Regions from separate parts of the Cohnella suwonensis genome, predicted to be linked through region 2. Evidence: riboswitches for the same ligand, from Rfam matches in the RefSeq annotation. Region 2 holds a riboswitch; the other holds the start of a gene.
What was found. A riboswitch is a leader RNA that binds a small molecule or an ion and turns the genes downstream of it on or off. The one in region 2 is predicted to bind cyclic di-AMP.
Positions count from the first base shown of each region.

Region 1: linked by a shared signal. The riboswitch ahead of ACFPPD_RS11205 (hypothetical protein) and the one ahead of ACFPPD_RS12520 (3D domain-containing protein) in region 2 are both predicted to bind cyclic di-AMP.

Region 1 is NZ_JBHSMH010000030.1:53,764-61,064, forward strand. It holds gene ACFPPD_RS11195 (AraC family transcriptional regulator) at 1-702, opposite strand, end outside; gene ACFPPD_RS11200 (peptidylprolyl isomerase) at 808-1,485, opposite strand; cyclic di-AMP (ydaO/yuaA leader) riboswitch at 1,889-2,085, shown strand; cyclic di-AMP (ydaO/yuaA leader) riboswitch at 2,329-2,496, shown strand; gene ACFPPD_RS11205 (hypothetical protein) at 2,610-3,026, shown strand; gene ACFPPD_RS11210 (potassium-transporting ATPase subunit F) at 3,146-3,223, shown strand; gene kdpA (potassium-transporting ATPase subunit KdpA) at 3,237-4,916, shown strand; gene kdpB (potassium-transporting ATPase subunit KdpB) at 4,934-6,967, shown strand.
Region 2 is NZ_JBHSMH010000038.1:40,914-48,214, forward strand. It holds gene sdhB (succinate dehydrogenase iron-sulfur subunit) at 1-517, opposite strand, end outside; gene sdhA (succinate dehydrogenase flavoprotein subunit) at 521-2,278, opposite strand; gene ACFPPD_RS12510 (succinate dehydrogenase cytochrome b558 subunit) at 2,352-3,023, opposite strand; gene ACFPPD_RS12515 (LysR family transcriptional regulator) at 3,193-4,107, shown strand; cyclic di-AMP (ydaO/yuaA leader) riboswitch at 4,336-4,497, shown strand; gene ACFPPD_RS12520 (3D domain-containing protein) at 4,503-5,141, shown strand; gene ACFPPD_RS12525 (polysaccharide deacetylase family protein) at 5,230-5,997, opposite strand; gene ACFPPD_RS12530 (cation:proton antiporter) at 6,055-7,299, opposite strand.

The DNA of each region.
Region 1 (7,301 bases), on a different contig from region 2:
GGCGACCTCCTTGGCGCTTAGCCGGGTTTGCCGGAGCATGATCGAGGCCTTCTCGATCCGCAGCTTGCGCAAGTAAGCGGTCATCGTCATCCCGGTATGCTTCTTGAAGAGGACGGTATAGTGTCCTTCGCTCATGCCGGCCCGTTCGGCCAGCAGGGGAAGCGTGAGCTTGTTCATGTAGTGCTCGTTGATGTAAGAAAGCGTCTCGTCGATCGCATCCGCCGCGGACGTCCGCTTGTTCCGGAAACGGGATTCGTACAGGAAAATGAAGAGCACTCTCTCGAGCATGGCGCGCATTTTGAACCGTTGGAGAGCCGCCGCATCCTCGGATAGGCCGTCTAAAAGCGGAATCGTGCGCAGCAGCTCGTCCAGCATGTAGCGGATTTTCGCTTCGCTGACCGTACTTAACGGACCATGCAGCATCCATAGGCTGTGGTCGGGCAATACGCGATAGCGGATGATGACGTACTCGGCTTCTTTCGTTTTCGGCACTTCGATGCGGTAGGGGGCGTAGAGGGGGTGGCAGGCGAAGCCTTGCGAGCAGACGATCGGCTCTTGATCGGGGTAGGCAACGGTCACGTGCCCCTGCCGAACGACGAGAAGGGCATGGCCGTTGTCCGGGCAATCGACCGTATGGGATTCTTGGAACGATGCCACGCGCTCGACGAGCGGAATGATGGCAAGCAGCTGCTGGAAGTTCATATTCGCTGAAAGTCCCTTCTTTGGAAAAGAGGGCGATGCCGACGAGGAATGGAGGAAGCTCCGATTCTTCGGCGATATCGCCCCTGAGCGTATATTTTGCGGTCGTTACTTGATGATCTCCGGTTCCGGCGCTTCCGCGCCGCGAGTGTCCACGGTCACTTTCTTCATGACCGGCGGCGTTTTCGGACGGTCGTTCGCGCCCGTAGGCACGTTCACGATCTCGTTTACGACGTCCATGCCTTCGGTTACTTTGCCGAACGCGGCGTACGCGCCGTCGAGGGTAGGAGCGGGAGCGACCATGATGAAAAATTGGGAGCCCGCGCTGTTCGGGTTCTGAGCGCGCGCCATGGAAATGACGCCCTCCGTGTGCTTCAGGTTGTTCTCGAAGCGATTCTGCGTGAATTCGCCGGCGATCGAGTAGCCCGGTCCACCCATGCCCGTGCCTTCGGGGTCGCCGCCTTGGATCATGAAGTTCGGAATGACGCGGTGGAAAATGGTGCCGTCGTAGAAGCCTTTTTTGACGAGCGAGATAAAGTTGTTGACGGTGTTCGGCGCGACTTTCGGATACAGCTCGACTTTGATCGTCTTGCCGCTGTCCATCTCGATCGTTACGATCGGGTTATCGCCGCTAGTGTCTACTCCGTTCATCGGGGAAGCCTCCTGTGTGGCGGCGGCATTGCCGCCTTCGTTGGATTTGTTGTTGCCTCCGCAACCGGTCGCGACGAGCAAAAGCGCGACGAGCGCGAGAAGCGTAAGGGTCAAGCGATAACGCGAAGTGCTCATTACAAGTCCCCCTTGTCCTCTCTATGTCCCTTCGTATCATATCATAGCGGAGAAGGCGGAATCCAGAAATGGGAAGGGGCTAGCGGGGTAATCGCTTGCGACTATGGGATGTGCGCATTTGGGCTATTGCGATATTTTCGAAAACGGAAGAGATAGAGAGCTGGAAGGAGCATTGTAAAGATCGTCGATCTTGTAAGCGGTACAATTGCGTCGCGAGGCGAAAAGCGGCGAAATAGCACATGCTGGTATTCCTTTACAACGGATGGCGGCAGGCGTAATATTCGATTCAGTTATTCGTGAGTGAATAAGATTCTCCTTATTCCATTCCGAATAACCTTCGCAAAGCTTCTCTATCGTCAGAGGACGTCGGAGGCGTGTTTGCTTGGCCAATTGGATATTGTTCCATTCGTAATCGCTGAGTTTCCGTGAATATACGGAAAACGGGGGAACCATCGATGGCGGACGACCGGTGTGAGAGCCGGGAATCCGCCGTCCGGGGTGAATCCCGGCGCCGCCGCACCAAGGATGCGGCCCGCCGGGTAGGGCGACTCTCACCGCCCGAATCCGACAGCTAACCTCGTAAGCGTAGAGCGTGCAACCGGTCTTTCTTTTCGGGATCGGCATGCCGCCATGGAGAGAGGATGATGAACTTGTGACCGTAACGGCCGCAGGGGAATCGCGATTCAAGCGGGCAAGCGCCCAGATGCGCTTAGCTTCTATCGAATCGTCCTCTGCGGTTTTTCTGTTATTCAGTATGGATTCGTTTCACGCTTATCCATTTCCGAATAACCTACGCAAAGCTACTTCGGCGTCATGGGACGCTGAAGGCGTGTTTGCTCGTATGCATACGATTCGCTGAATTCCCGGAATAACCGGGAAGCGGGGGAACCAACGGATTGCGCCGACCGCGCGTCCATGGGGTGAATCCCGGAGCCGTTCGCGGCTTCGGGTAGGGCGACTCTCACGCCCGAATCCGGCAGCTAACCTCGCAAGCGTTCCGAGAGAGGCAACTTATCGTGACGGCACGGTTATATTTCGCCATGCCCGAAGCCGCGAGAAGAGTCCCTCTTCCCGCGGCTTTTTTCGTTGCTTCCTCCGGGTACGAAGACAGGAGGAGTAGAAAGATGGGTGACCGGGATATCGTCTTGGTATCTGCCCCGAACGTAGCCGGCGAGCGATTCATGAAAATGCTGAAGCATAAACGGATCCCTTTCGCGGCCATCGTCAACAACGCGTCCGAATACGAGAGAATCATGGCGCTCGGCGCGGAGCGCGTTATCGTCGTCAATACGACGAAGGAAGACTCCTGGATGATTCCGGAGGTGCCGGTCGGCAAAGTGTATTTGTTCGAGAAAAGCCTGACCCTCTGTTGCAGGTACGCGCAGATCTGCCGCAGCTGGACGTCCAAGCCGATCTACGTCGTTACGGGGAGCCACAATCCGAGGCACGTCTACAAAGGACTGGGCGTCAACTACGTCATTCATAGTAACGCTCGGGACTACGCATTTCTCATTACCGATGACCTGATCGTCAAATCGTAAGGAGGCTATTCCATGCTTGATCTGTATATGGTGTTGCTATTGGCGGGAACCTTTGCGTTGTTCTACGGATTTTTGGCTTGGTGCAGCCGGATCGCCGACGGATCGGGGGGGGATCGCCAATGATCGTCGTATCGATTTTCACGGCAGTCGTCTTTATCTATTTAATATACGCTTTGGTAAATCCGGAGAAGTTCTAGAGGAGGAAGGGCTATGGGCCTGTTGCAAATCGTCATCGTTCTGGCGGTGCTCGCGCTGCTGGTGAAACCGGTCGGGAGTTACGTCTATCACGTATTCTCCAACGAACCTAACCGGCTGGACCGTATTTTCGGACCGTTCGAAAGACTCATCTATTGGCTGATCGGACTGAAGAACAGAAGCGGGATGACGTGGAAAAAATACGCGCTGAGCTTCCTGCTGACGAATATCGTGCTCGTGGCGGTCGGTTACCTGGTCCTGCGATTGCAAAAATACTTGCCGTTCAACCCGAGCGGCATCGACAACATGGAGCAGACGCTTTCTTTTAATACGATCATTAGCTTCATCACGAATACGAACTTGCAGCATTACAGCGGGGAGTCGGGCCTGTCCTACTTCACCCAGATGGCCGTCATTATCATGATGATGTTCACGTCGGCGGCCACGGGTTTCTCGGTGGCGATCGCGTTCGTGCGGGGCATCACGAGCAAGGGCGAGACGATCGGGAACTTCTTCGAGGATTTCGTGAAATCGCACACCCGGATTTTCTTGCCGTCGGCCGTCTTGGTGACGCTGCTGCTCGTGGCGCTTCAAGTGCCCCAGACGCTAGACCCGACGCTGACGGTAACGACGTTAAGCGGGGCCGTGCAAAATATCGCGATCGGTCCGGTCGCGGCGCTTGAATCGATCAAACATCTGGGGACGAACGGCGGAGGTTTCTTCGGCGTCAACTCGGCGCATCCGTTCGAGAACCCGAGCCCGCTGACGAACGTCGTCGAGATTTTGTCCATGTGGACGTTACCTGCCGCCCTTCCTTACGTATACGGCCGCTTCGCGAAGAACCGCAAGCAAGGCTGGGTCGTGTTCGGCGCGATGATGACGTTGTTCCTGGCGTTCCTTGCGCTCATCTACTTCTCTGAGCTGCGCGGCAATCCCGCGATCAACGCGATGGGAATCGATTCCTCGCAAGGCAGCATGGAAGGGAAGGAAGTTCGTTTCGGCATTCCGCAGTCCGCGTTGTTCACCGCAGTCACGACCGCGGCGACGACGGGGACGGTCAACAACATGCACGACACGCTCACTCCTCTCGGCGGCCTCGGCGCGCTAGGCGAGATGATGCTCAACGTCGTGTTCGGCGGCAAGGGCGTCGGGCTGATCAATATGCTGATGTACGCGATGTTGGGCGTCTTCCTATGCGGTCTAATGGTCGGCCGCACGCCGGAATTCCTCGGCCGCAAAATCGAACCGAGGGAAATGAAATTGATCGCGGTGGCGATTCTCGCCCACCCGTTCATCATCCTGGCGCCGACCGCGATCGCGTTCCTGACCGATCTGGGGCAAGGCTCCATTACGAACCCGGGCGCCCACGGCATTACGCAGGTGCTATACGAATATACGTCGTCCGCGGCCAATAACGGCTCCGGCTTCGAAGGCTTGGCCGACAACACGCCGTTCTGGAACATTACGACGGGACTCGTTATGCTGCTCGGCCGATACGTCTCGATGATCGCCATGCTGGCGGTCGCCGGATCGCTCGTCCGCAAGCAATGGGTACCGGAGACGGTCGGCACGTTCCGGACGGATAACAAGCTCTTTTACGGCATTCTGATCGGGACGGTATTGATCATCGGGGCGTTGACCTTCCTGCCGGCCATCGTGCTCGGACCGATCGCGGAACATTTGAAACTAGGCTAATGATGAGGTGAACGTGCATGAACGCCAATCGCAAATCGATGCTGACGGCCGCGATCGTGAATCGCGCGGTCAGGGATAGCTTCATTAAATTAAACCCGAAGAGCATGATGAGAAATCCGGTCATGTTCGTCGTCGAAGTCGGGACGGTCGTCGTGCTGCTGATGACGTTGCTCCCCGGGTATTTCGCGGCGAAAGACGATATCGGATTTAACCTGACTGTCTTTTTCATTCTCCTAGTCACGATCTTGTTCGCGAACTTCGCGGAGGCGCTGGCCGAAGGGCGGGGCAAAGCGCAAGCCGATTCGCTCAAGAACGCCAAGAAGGAGATTCAGGCGAGAAAACGCGTCGGCGCCCAGAGCGTCGTTATCGTGGCTTCGACCGAATTGCGCAAGGGCGACATCGTCGTCGTGGAGCAAGGCGAGATGATTCCGGGAGACGGAGAAGTCATCGAAGGCTTGGCTTCCGTCGACGAATCGGCCATTACGGGCGAATCCGCGCCGGTCATCAAGGAAGCGGGCGGAGACTTCAGCTCCGTTACCGGCGGTACCCGCGTCGTTAGCGATCGGATCGTCGTTCGCATCGCGAGCGATCCGGGGGAGTCGTTCATCGACCGGATGATCTCGCTCGTCGAAGGCGCCAAACGTCAGAAAACGCCGAACGAGCTCGCGCTCAATACGCTTCTCACGAGCTTGACGCTCATATTCCTTATCGTCGTCGTCACGCTGGGACCGATCGCGGGTTACTTGGATATCGAATTGCAAGTGCCCGTGCTGATCGCCTTATTGGTCTGCTTGATCCCGACGACGATCGGCGGGCTGTTGTCCGCGATCGGCATCGCCGGGATGGACCGGGTTACCCAATTCAACGTGCTGGCGATGTCCGGCAAAGCGGTCGAAGCGGCGGGAGACATCAATACGATGATCTTGGATAAGACCGGCACGATCACGTACGGAAACCGGATGGCGAGCGAGTTCGTTCCGGTTGGCCGGGAGAGCGTCGGGGAGCTGGCCGCTTTGGCGGCGATCGGCTCCGTGAGGGACGAGACGCCGGAAGGGCGCTCGGTAGTGGAGTTGGCGAAGAAGCTGGGGCTCGCTTATGACGAAGCGATCGCCGCGGGCGGCGAATTCATCGAATTCAAAGCGGAAACCCGCATGAGCGGCGTCGATCTGACAGACGGGCGCCAAGTGCGCAAAGGCGCCGTGGACGCCGTGAAGAAGTGGGTGGCGGCGCAAGGCGGGACGATTCCGGCCGACTTGGACGCCGGCAGCGACTCCATCGCCCGGGAAGGCGGCACGCCGCTGGCGGTCGCCGTCGATAACCGGATTTACGGGCTGATTTATTTGAAGGATACGGTAAAGCCCGGAATGCGGGAAAGATTCGATCAATTGCGCAAGATGGGCATTAAGACGATCATGTGTACCGGCGACAACCCGTTGACCGCGGCCACGATCGCCCGGGAAGCGGGCGTCGACGACTTCGTCGCGGAGAGCAAGCCGGAAGACAAGATCGCGCTCATTCGGCGCGAGCAGGCGGAAGGAAAGCTCGTCGCCATGACCGGCGACGGCACGAACGATGCGCCGGCGCTCGCCCAAGCGGATGTGGGCCTCGCGATGAACAGCGGCACGGTCGCCGCCAAGGAAGCGGCGAACATGGTGGATCTCGATTCAGACCCGTCGAAGATCATCGAAGTCGTATCCATCGGCAAGCAATTGCTGATGACCCGCGGCGCCTTGACGACGTTCAGCATCGCGAACGACATCGCCAAATATTTCGCGATTATCCCCGCCATGTTCATTCTGGCGATTCCGGAGATGAGCGTCCTTAACGTCATGGGACTGGGCTCCCCGAGGTCGGCGATCTTATCGGCTTTAATCTTTAACGCCGTTATTATTCCGCTCCTGATCCCGCTCGCGATGAAAGGCGTGGCCTACAAGGCGATGAGCGCGTCGAAGCTGCTCGGCCGCAATATCGTCATTTACGGCCTCGGCGGCGTTATCGTGCCGTTCATCGGGATCAAGCTGATCGATCTGATCGTGCATTTGTGGGTGTAAGAGCGCACGCGGGATGCAAAAACGCAGTCGGCTTTTACTATATAGGTTGAACCAAAGATTACCTGGTGTTGGAACAGCTTAACGTTATGGGATCACCCTATTGTGATTGTTATCTTCGCTTTCAAGAAAATAGAGCTTTGCTATAACGCTAATTTCTCCTCTATGGCCTGAATTAGCTCCATAATCGGGATTTAACGTTACTGCATCATCTTATTTTCCGTCAATAACCGAAATCAGCGTGAATAGCGTTATGCCGTAGCCTTATTTTGCTCCAGTTCCAAGATGGACTTCATGCACGATATGTCGGTTCTTAAGTTCAACTTATATTGAAGAA
Region 2 (7,301 bases):
GGCACGCCTCGAGGCAGACGCCGCAAGTCATGCACTTGGACAGCTCGTACGCCCACTGGCGCTTCGATTCGGCCATGCGGGGACCCGGTCCGAGATCGTACGTGCCGTCGATCGGGATCCACGCTTTGACTTTCTTCAGCGCGTTGAACATGCGCTCGCGGTTGATGACGAGGTCGCGAACGACCGGGAACGTCGACATCGGCTCGAGCCGGATCGGTTGTTCCAGCTTATCGACGAGAGCGGAGCACGCTTGGCGCGGCTTGCCGTTGATAACCATCGAGCAGGCTCCGCACACTTCCTCGAGACAGTTCGATTCCCAGCATACGGGAGCCGTTTTCGCGCCGTCGGCTTTAACCGGGTTTCGTTGAATTTCCATGAGCGCGCTAATGACGTTCATGTTCGGACGGTACGGCACCTCGAACTCCTCGGTGTAAGAAGCGGCTTCCGGACTGTCCTTACGCGTGATGACAAACTTGACTTTGCGTTGCGCGGTTGCCGTTGCTGTTGTCGTCGCCATGGCTTAGCCCTCCTTCTTCTTGTTGGTGGAGTAGTCGCGTTTACGCGGCTTGATCAAGGACGTGTCGACCTCTTCGTACGAAATTTGCGGACCTTCCGCCGTCCAAGTCGCCTTGGACGTCTTGAGGAAGTTGTCGTCGTCGCGTTCCGGGAATTCCGGCTTGTAATGCGCGCCGCGGCTCTCGTCGCGCAATAGCGCGCTGACGGTCATCGATTCGGCCAGCTCCAGCATGTTCCACAGCTGGCGGGTATAAGCGGCGCCGGAGTTGTTCCAGTTCGCTACGTCGTTGATGTTGATTTTCGCGTAACGCTGCTTCAGTTCTTTGATTTTGCCGACCGTTTCTTCGAGCTTCTTGTTGTAACGAACGACGGTCATGGTGTTCGTCATCCACTCGCCAAGCTCTTTCGCGATGACGTAGGCGTTTTCCGTGCCGTCCATCTTCAGGATCGACTGGAATTTGCTCGACTGCTTGTTGCGCTCGCGCTCGAACACGCTTTCGGATACGTCTTCCGCCGACTTCTTCAAGCCTTTGATGTATTCGACCGCTTTCGGTCCCGTCACCATGCCGCCGAAGATCGCGGACAGAAGCGAGTTAGCCCCGAGACGGTTCGCGCCGTGATATTGGTATTCGCACTCTCCGCAGGCGAAGAGGCCCGGGATGTTCGTCATTTGGTTGTAATCGACCCACAAGCCGCCCATCGAATAGTGGACCGCAGGGAAAATTTGCATCGGGATCTTGCGCGGATCGTCGCCCGTGAACTTCTCGTAAATCTCGATGATGCCGCCGAGTTTGACGTCGAGTTCCTTCGGGTCTTTGTGGGAAAGATCAAGATACACCTTGTTCTCGCCGTCGATGCCGAGCTTCTGGTTGACGCAGACGTCGAAAATTTCCCGAGTCGCGATATCCCGCGGTACGAGGTTGCCGTAAGCCGGATATTTCTCTTCGAGGAAGTACCAAGGCTTGCCGTCTTTGTACGTCCAGATGCGTCCGCCTTCGCCGCGCGCCGACTCGCTCATGAGGCGGTTTTTGTCGTCGCCCGGAATGGCCGTCGGGTGAATTTGGATGAACTCGCCGTTCGCGTAATGAACGCCTTGCTGGTACACCGCGCTCGCCGCGGTTCCCGTGTTGATGACGGAGTTCGTCGTTTTGCCGAAAATAATGCCGGGACCGCCGGTCGCCAGAATGACCGCATCTCCGCGGAACGTGACGCATTCCATCGTGCGCAGGTCTTGCGCCGAGATGCCGCGGCATACGCCGTCGTCGTCGAGGACGGCTCCCGTGAATTCCCAATGCTCGAACTTCTGAACGAGCCCTGCCACTTCCCAGCGGCGAACTTGCTCGTCCAGCGCGTACAGCAGCTGTTGGCCCGTCGTCGCGCCGGCGAAAGCCGTGCGGTGGTATTGCGTGCCGCCGAAACGGCGGAAATCAAGCAAGCCTTCCGGCGTGCGGCTGAACATGACGCCCATCCGGTCCATCAAGTGAATGATGCCGGGCGCCGCTTCGCACATCGCCTTGACCGGCGGCTGGTTCGCGAGGAAGTCTCCCCCGTATACCGTGTCGTCGAAGTGTTCCCAAGGGGAGTCGCCCTCGCCCTTCGTGTTGACCGCCCCGTTAATGCCGCCTTGCGCGCACACGGAGTGGGAACGTTTCACCGGCACGAGCGAGAACAGGTCGACCCGCACGCCCGCTTCGGCCGCTTTGATCGTCGCCATCAGTCCGGCGAGACCGCCGCCGACGACGATTACTTTTTGAGTAGCCATCTATGTTTTCCTCCCAAGTAAACGGCTTCGTTCCGATGGGGAGCGAAACCCGTTTGTATCGAGCGATTCATGCTTATCCTTGCGTCGCGAAACCGATCAACGCCGCCGCGTCCGAAGAGAATTCGTCGCCGCGGAACGCCACGAGGGACAGCAGGAACAACGCGGACATAATCACGAATATGACCATGCAAATATTAGAAGATACCTTCTGAGCGCGAGGGCCTACCGTAATGCCCCAGCTGACGAGGAACGCCCACAAGCCGTTGGCGAAGTGGAACATCGCCGCCACGACGCCGATGACGTATGCCGTTAAGGCGACGGGATTGCTCAGAATATCGTTCATATGCTGGCCGAGATCCTCGTGCCGAACGTTGCCGAGCGTAATTTGGAATCGCGTCTCGTAGAAATGCCAGGCCACGAAAATAAACGTGATGACCCCGGTAATCCGCTGCCACGTGAACGCCCAGTTGCGCCCATAGCTGAATCGACCCGTGTTAAGATTCGATTGGTAGGCGATGTACAAGCCGTATACGCCATGGAACAGAATCGGCAGCCAAATGACGAACAATTCCATCCAGAAGACGAGCGGGATACTGTTCAACAAGTCGATGCTGTCCGAGAAGCCCTCCTGTCCTCCTTCGAACGCGGAGTAGTTGGTCAGCGCGTGCTCGACGATGAACAGCCCGAGCGGAATGACGCCGAGCAAAGAGTGAAGCTTTCTCGGTAAGTAGGAATTACCTGCCATGTGTGTGTTCGTTCTCCTTTCGCATCCGTGCTTCGACAACGATGACGACGAATTTCCAAGCGTCACCATTTTGTCACCGCTATTAAGGTTACTCTATTTTCGCTTATAATGGAACTGCTTATTTAATATTAAACCTTATAACCTACGCGCATAAGAGGAGCTGTGAAACATGCTGGAAGACATGCGTTTGTTCGCCGCGATCGTGGAGCAGAGAAGCCTGAACAAAGCCGCCGACCGCCTGAATTTATCCCAGCCCGCGCTATCCCGCCGGTTATCCCGGCTAGAAGCCGAGCTGGAAGTCGATCTGTTCCGCCGCATCGGGAAAAGGCTCGAGCTGACGCCCGCGGGCAAGCTTACGTACGAGTTCGCGTTGGATCTCCGACGGTTCCACGGCGACTACTTGCAGAAGCTGAACGCCTTCAAGTCTACGGAAGCTCCCGTTGCGACGATCGGAGCGAGCCTGACGACGCTTCAGACGACGCTTCCCGAGCTGATTACGGCCATGACCGGCAAACATCCTAACTTGGAAATCAAAGCGGTTACCGGCAAATCCCACGAAATCGCGACGCTAGTCAAAGAACGCAAAGTCGATTTCGGCATCGTCGCCTCTTCGGTCGTCGACGACCCAGGCATTACCAGTTTACCCTTGTTTGACGATCATCTTATCCTTGTCCTCCCCAGAAAACACATTCTATTGGAAAGAACGCATCTGGAGATGACCGATCTGAACGGTTTACCGATGATTTTGTTCGCCCCGGGCACCTGGTATCGCACGCTGACCGACGAGCTGTTCAGAACCTACAAGCTGAAACCGGACGTCCGGATGGAGATCGACTCGTTCGAAGCGATCATCCGCCTGCTGTCCGCTTGCCGGGCGGGAACGTTGCTGCCGAAGTCGTATTTGCGCGAGCAAGTTTTGGCGGATAACGATCTGTACCTGGTCCGCATCAGAGAACTCGAGGAAACGAATCGGACGACGTCCCTCATCCACGGCGATCCCGCGTGGCTCGCGCCTTCCACCCGGTACCTGATCGAAGAGACGACCGCTTATTTCGCGCGCAGGACCGGACCCGGAATCGAGTAACCCGACCGTCGCCGTACCCTGGCGCGAGCCGTTTCCTATAGTTACCGGTTTATCGGGCATACCCGTTGTGGTAGCCTTTTACATATGCCGCTTGGCTTTGTTTCCCGCTTAAGTACAAGTTCAAAAAGTCCGGTTTTCAAGATTCGATGTCGAATAATCTTCCTGGTCGCTTCGTGATCAAAATCGGACTTTTTGAACAACCTTATTAAAGGGGAATACCAAGGCATGGCATAATCACGGCCTAAACCTTACGGTGCGGGGGACAATATCGAAAGTATGTGCAGGATGCATATCCGCCATGTACTTGGGGTGAACCGCAGCGATGCGCAGGGCCGATCTCCCGGTCCGAACCCGACAGCTAACCTCGCCGGCCGATTATCAGGAGGACATCTCAGATGACGCACAGTTGGAAAAAGCTCGGAACGCGCGCGAGCGCGCTAGTACTCGGCGCCGCCCTGGCGCTTCCGTCGTTGACGGCCCACGCGGCCACCGCTCCGTACACGGCCAAGGAAGGCGATACGTTCTGGAAGCTGTCCAAGCAATTGAACGTTCCGCTTCAGAAATTGATGAACGTCAATCCGAACATCGATCCGCTCAACATTTACGCGGGATTGAAGCTGGTCATCCCGAACAACGGCATAACCGCCGCTTCGAAAGCCTCGCCGAACGCGGTGACCGCGCAATCGGTCACGACGACCGCCGGGCAATCGCTCGGCTTCTCCAAAGTTCTGGACATCAAAGCAACGGCCTATTCCGATTCCGCCGAAGAGAATGGCTGGGGTCCCGTCGATTACTTCGGCAAACCGCTTAAGCTCGGCACGATCGCCGTCGACCCGAACGTCATTCCGCTCGGCACGCGCGTATACGTGACCGGATACGACTTTTCCGGCTTGCCGGACGGCGGATTGATCGCCACGGCTACCGATAAGGGCAGCGCGATCAAGGGCAACCGAATCGACATCTTCGTCCCGGGAACCCGCCAATTCGTATCCGGATTCGGTTACCAGAGCGTTAAAGTTTACATTTTGAAATAACGGAACGACACGAAGAGGGCCGGACGCCGCGCGACGAACGCGAAGCGAACCGGTCCTTTTTGAACGCCGAAGGCGTTTTCGCTTGCGTTTATGATTTATACTCCTTCACGCCTAGCAGCTCCGATAAGGATACCGGTTCGTAACGGTGAAGCCGAAGCCAATCGATCAATGCCGGAAGCGCCTGTACCGTACCGCTAAGATTTTGCCCTTCCCCGCCTCCCGCGTGCATGAGCACGACGGCTCCGGGCCGGACGGAACGCGTCACGTTGCGCAGTATCTGCTTCGCGCTGAGCTGACGCCAATCGGAAGAATCGACGTTCCAATTGACGACCGTATAACCTTGTTGCTTCGCCCATCTGAGCTGCGTCTCCGTGATTTCTCCGTAAGGCGGCCGAACCAATCTCGGCTTGAAGCCGACGATGCCGTCGATGATCGCTTCCGCCCGCCCGATTTGATCTTGCACCTTCGCGAGCGGCAGCTTGGAGAAGTCGGGATGGCTATACGAATGGTTGCCGATATCGTGGCCTTCCTTCCGGATGCGCGAGACGATGTCCGGATGTTTCTTCGCGCGCGTACCGACGACGAAAAACGTCGCCGTCACTTTCTTTCTTCTTAACACGTCAAGTACTTGCGGCGTGAATCGCGGATCGGGTACGTCGTCGAACGTCAGGGCGACTTTGCGCGTATCCCCGTGCGCGGATAAGACGAAGGCTCCTTCGTACTTCTTCTCCATATCCGACCATCTCATGCCGGAAGGCTTGGCGAGCGCGATATCGGGACCGTTCTCCCAGAAAACGAAAAGGGTGACGGAGCCGATCAGCGCCATCACCGCTTTTATTAGTCGCGCCATCGTCATCGTCCGTTTCCTCCCGGCTTCTCGTCTCGACTATATCGTGAACGAAAAGCGGATTTTTCATGCGCCCGACGATGAACGTTTTTCCTCTAATCCCAATTTTCTCGCCAACCAAGCCGTCGTGCTCGCCTGCACGAGTATCGTGAATACGACCGCCATGAGAACGACCGCCGACACTTTATCCGCATGGGCGATACCGCTCGCGACGATCATGCCCGACAGCGCCGCGGGAATGACTCCCGTCTCCCTGACCCAGCACATGAACAGCAGTTCTTTCCCCGTCCATCGGGTTCTGCGGTCGGGCCATGCGGACGAGAACACCGTAAGCGGCCTGGCGATGAAGACAAGCGCGGCGACGACCGCCAGCGCCGGCCAGAAATACTGTCCGAGCAACGAGAAATTCACTTGGCTGCCCAACAAAATAAAAATGAACATCCGCATCATAACGGAGGCGTTGTCCGCCACGTGCCCCATTTCCTCCAGCTTGTCGTCGATCGAGACGCCGAGCAGACGGGCATTGCCCCATACGAGACCCGCCGTGAATGTCGCCATCAGACCGCTCACGTGCAGCAATTCGCCCGCCAAGTAGGCGGCAATCGCGACGGAGAGCATCGACAGCGCCGCGTAATCGCGGAACCAGCCCCATTTGGCGTGACCGACGAGAAAAACGATCGCGGCCGATATCGCGAATCCGACCGCGAGTCCGCCGACCGCCGTCTTGACGAAGTCGAGCGATACGCCGCCGACGTTCGGCGAGCTTCCGGACACAATCGCGGCCAGCAAAGCGAACGTCAGAATGGAGCCCGTCGCGTCGTTAAAAGCCGATTCGCTCTCAACCGTTTCCCTCAGTCTCAGCTTGACCGTCACTTGGCGAAACACGGGAATGATCGTCGCCGGATCGGTCGACGAGATGACCGCTCCGATCAAGAGCGAAGTCATCCAATCCAATCCGAACGCCTCATGGGCGACGAGCCCGACGATGCCGGCAGTGACGACGACGCCGACGGTGCTGAGCAGCGTGACGGAGACGAGCACTTGCTTTAAGCCGTGCCAGCGGATGTTCCTTCCGCCGTCGAATAAGATCAGCGCGGATCCCGCCGATAGGACGAGCTGGTTCGTCAGCGACGAGCTCTCTTCGGAGATCCAGTGCAAGCCTTGCCCCAAGATCATGCCCGCCCCGATGAACAGCACGACGTCGGGAACTTTAATCCATGACGCGAGCCTTCCCGTCAGAATTCCCGCGGCGAAGACGAGCAGGAACAACAATAGCAGATGGTGGACGGTTTGCGCGACTTCGGTTTCCATTA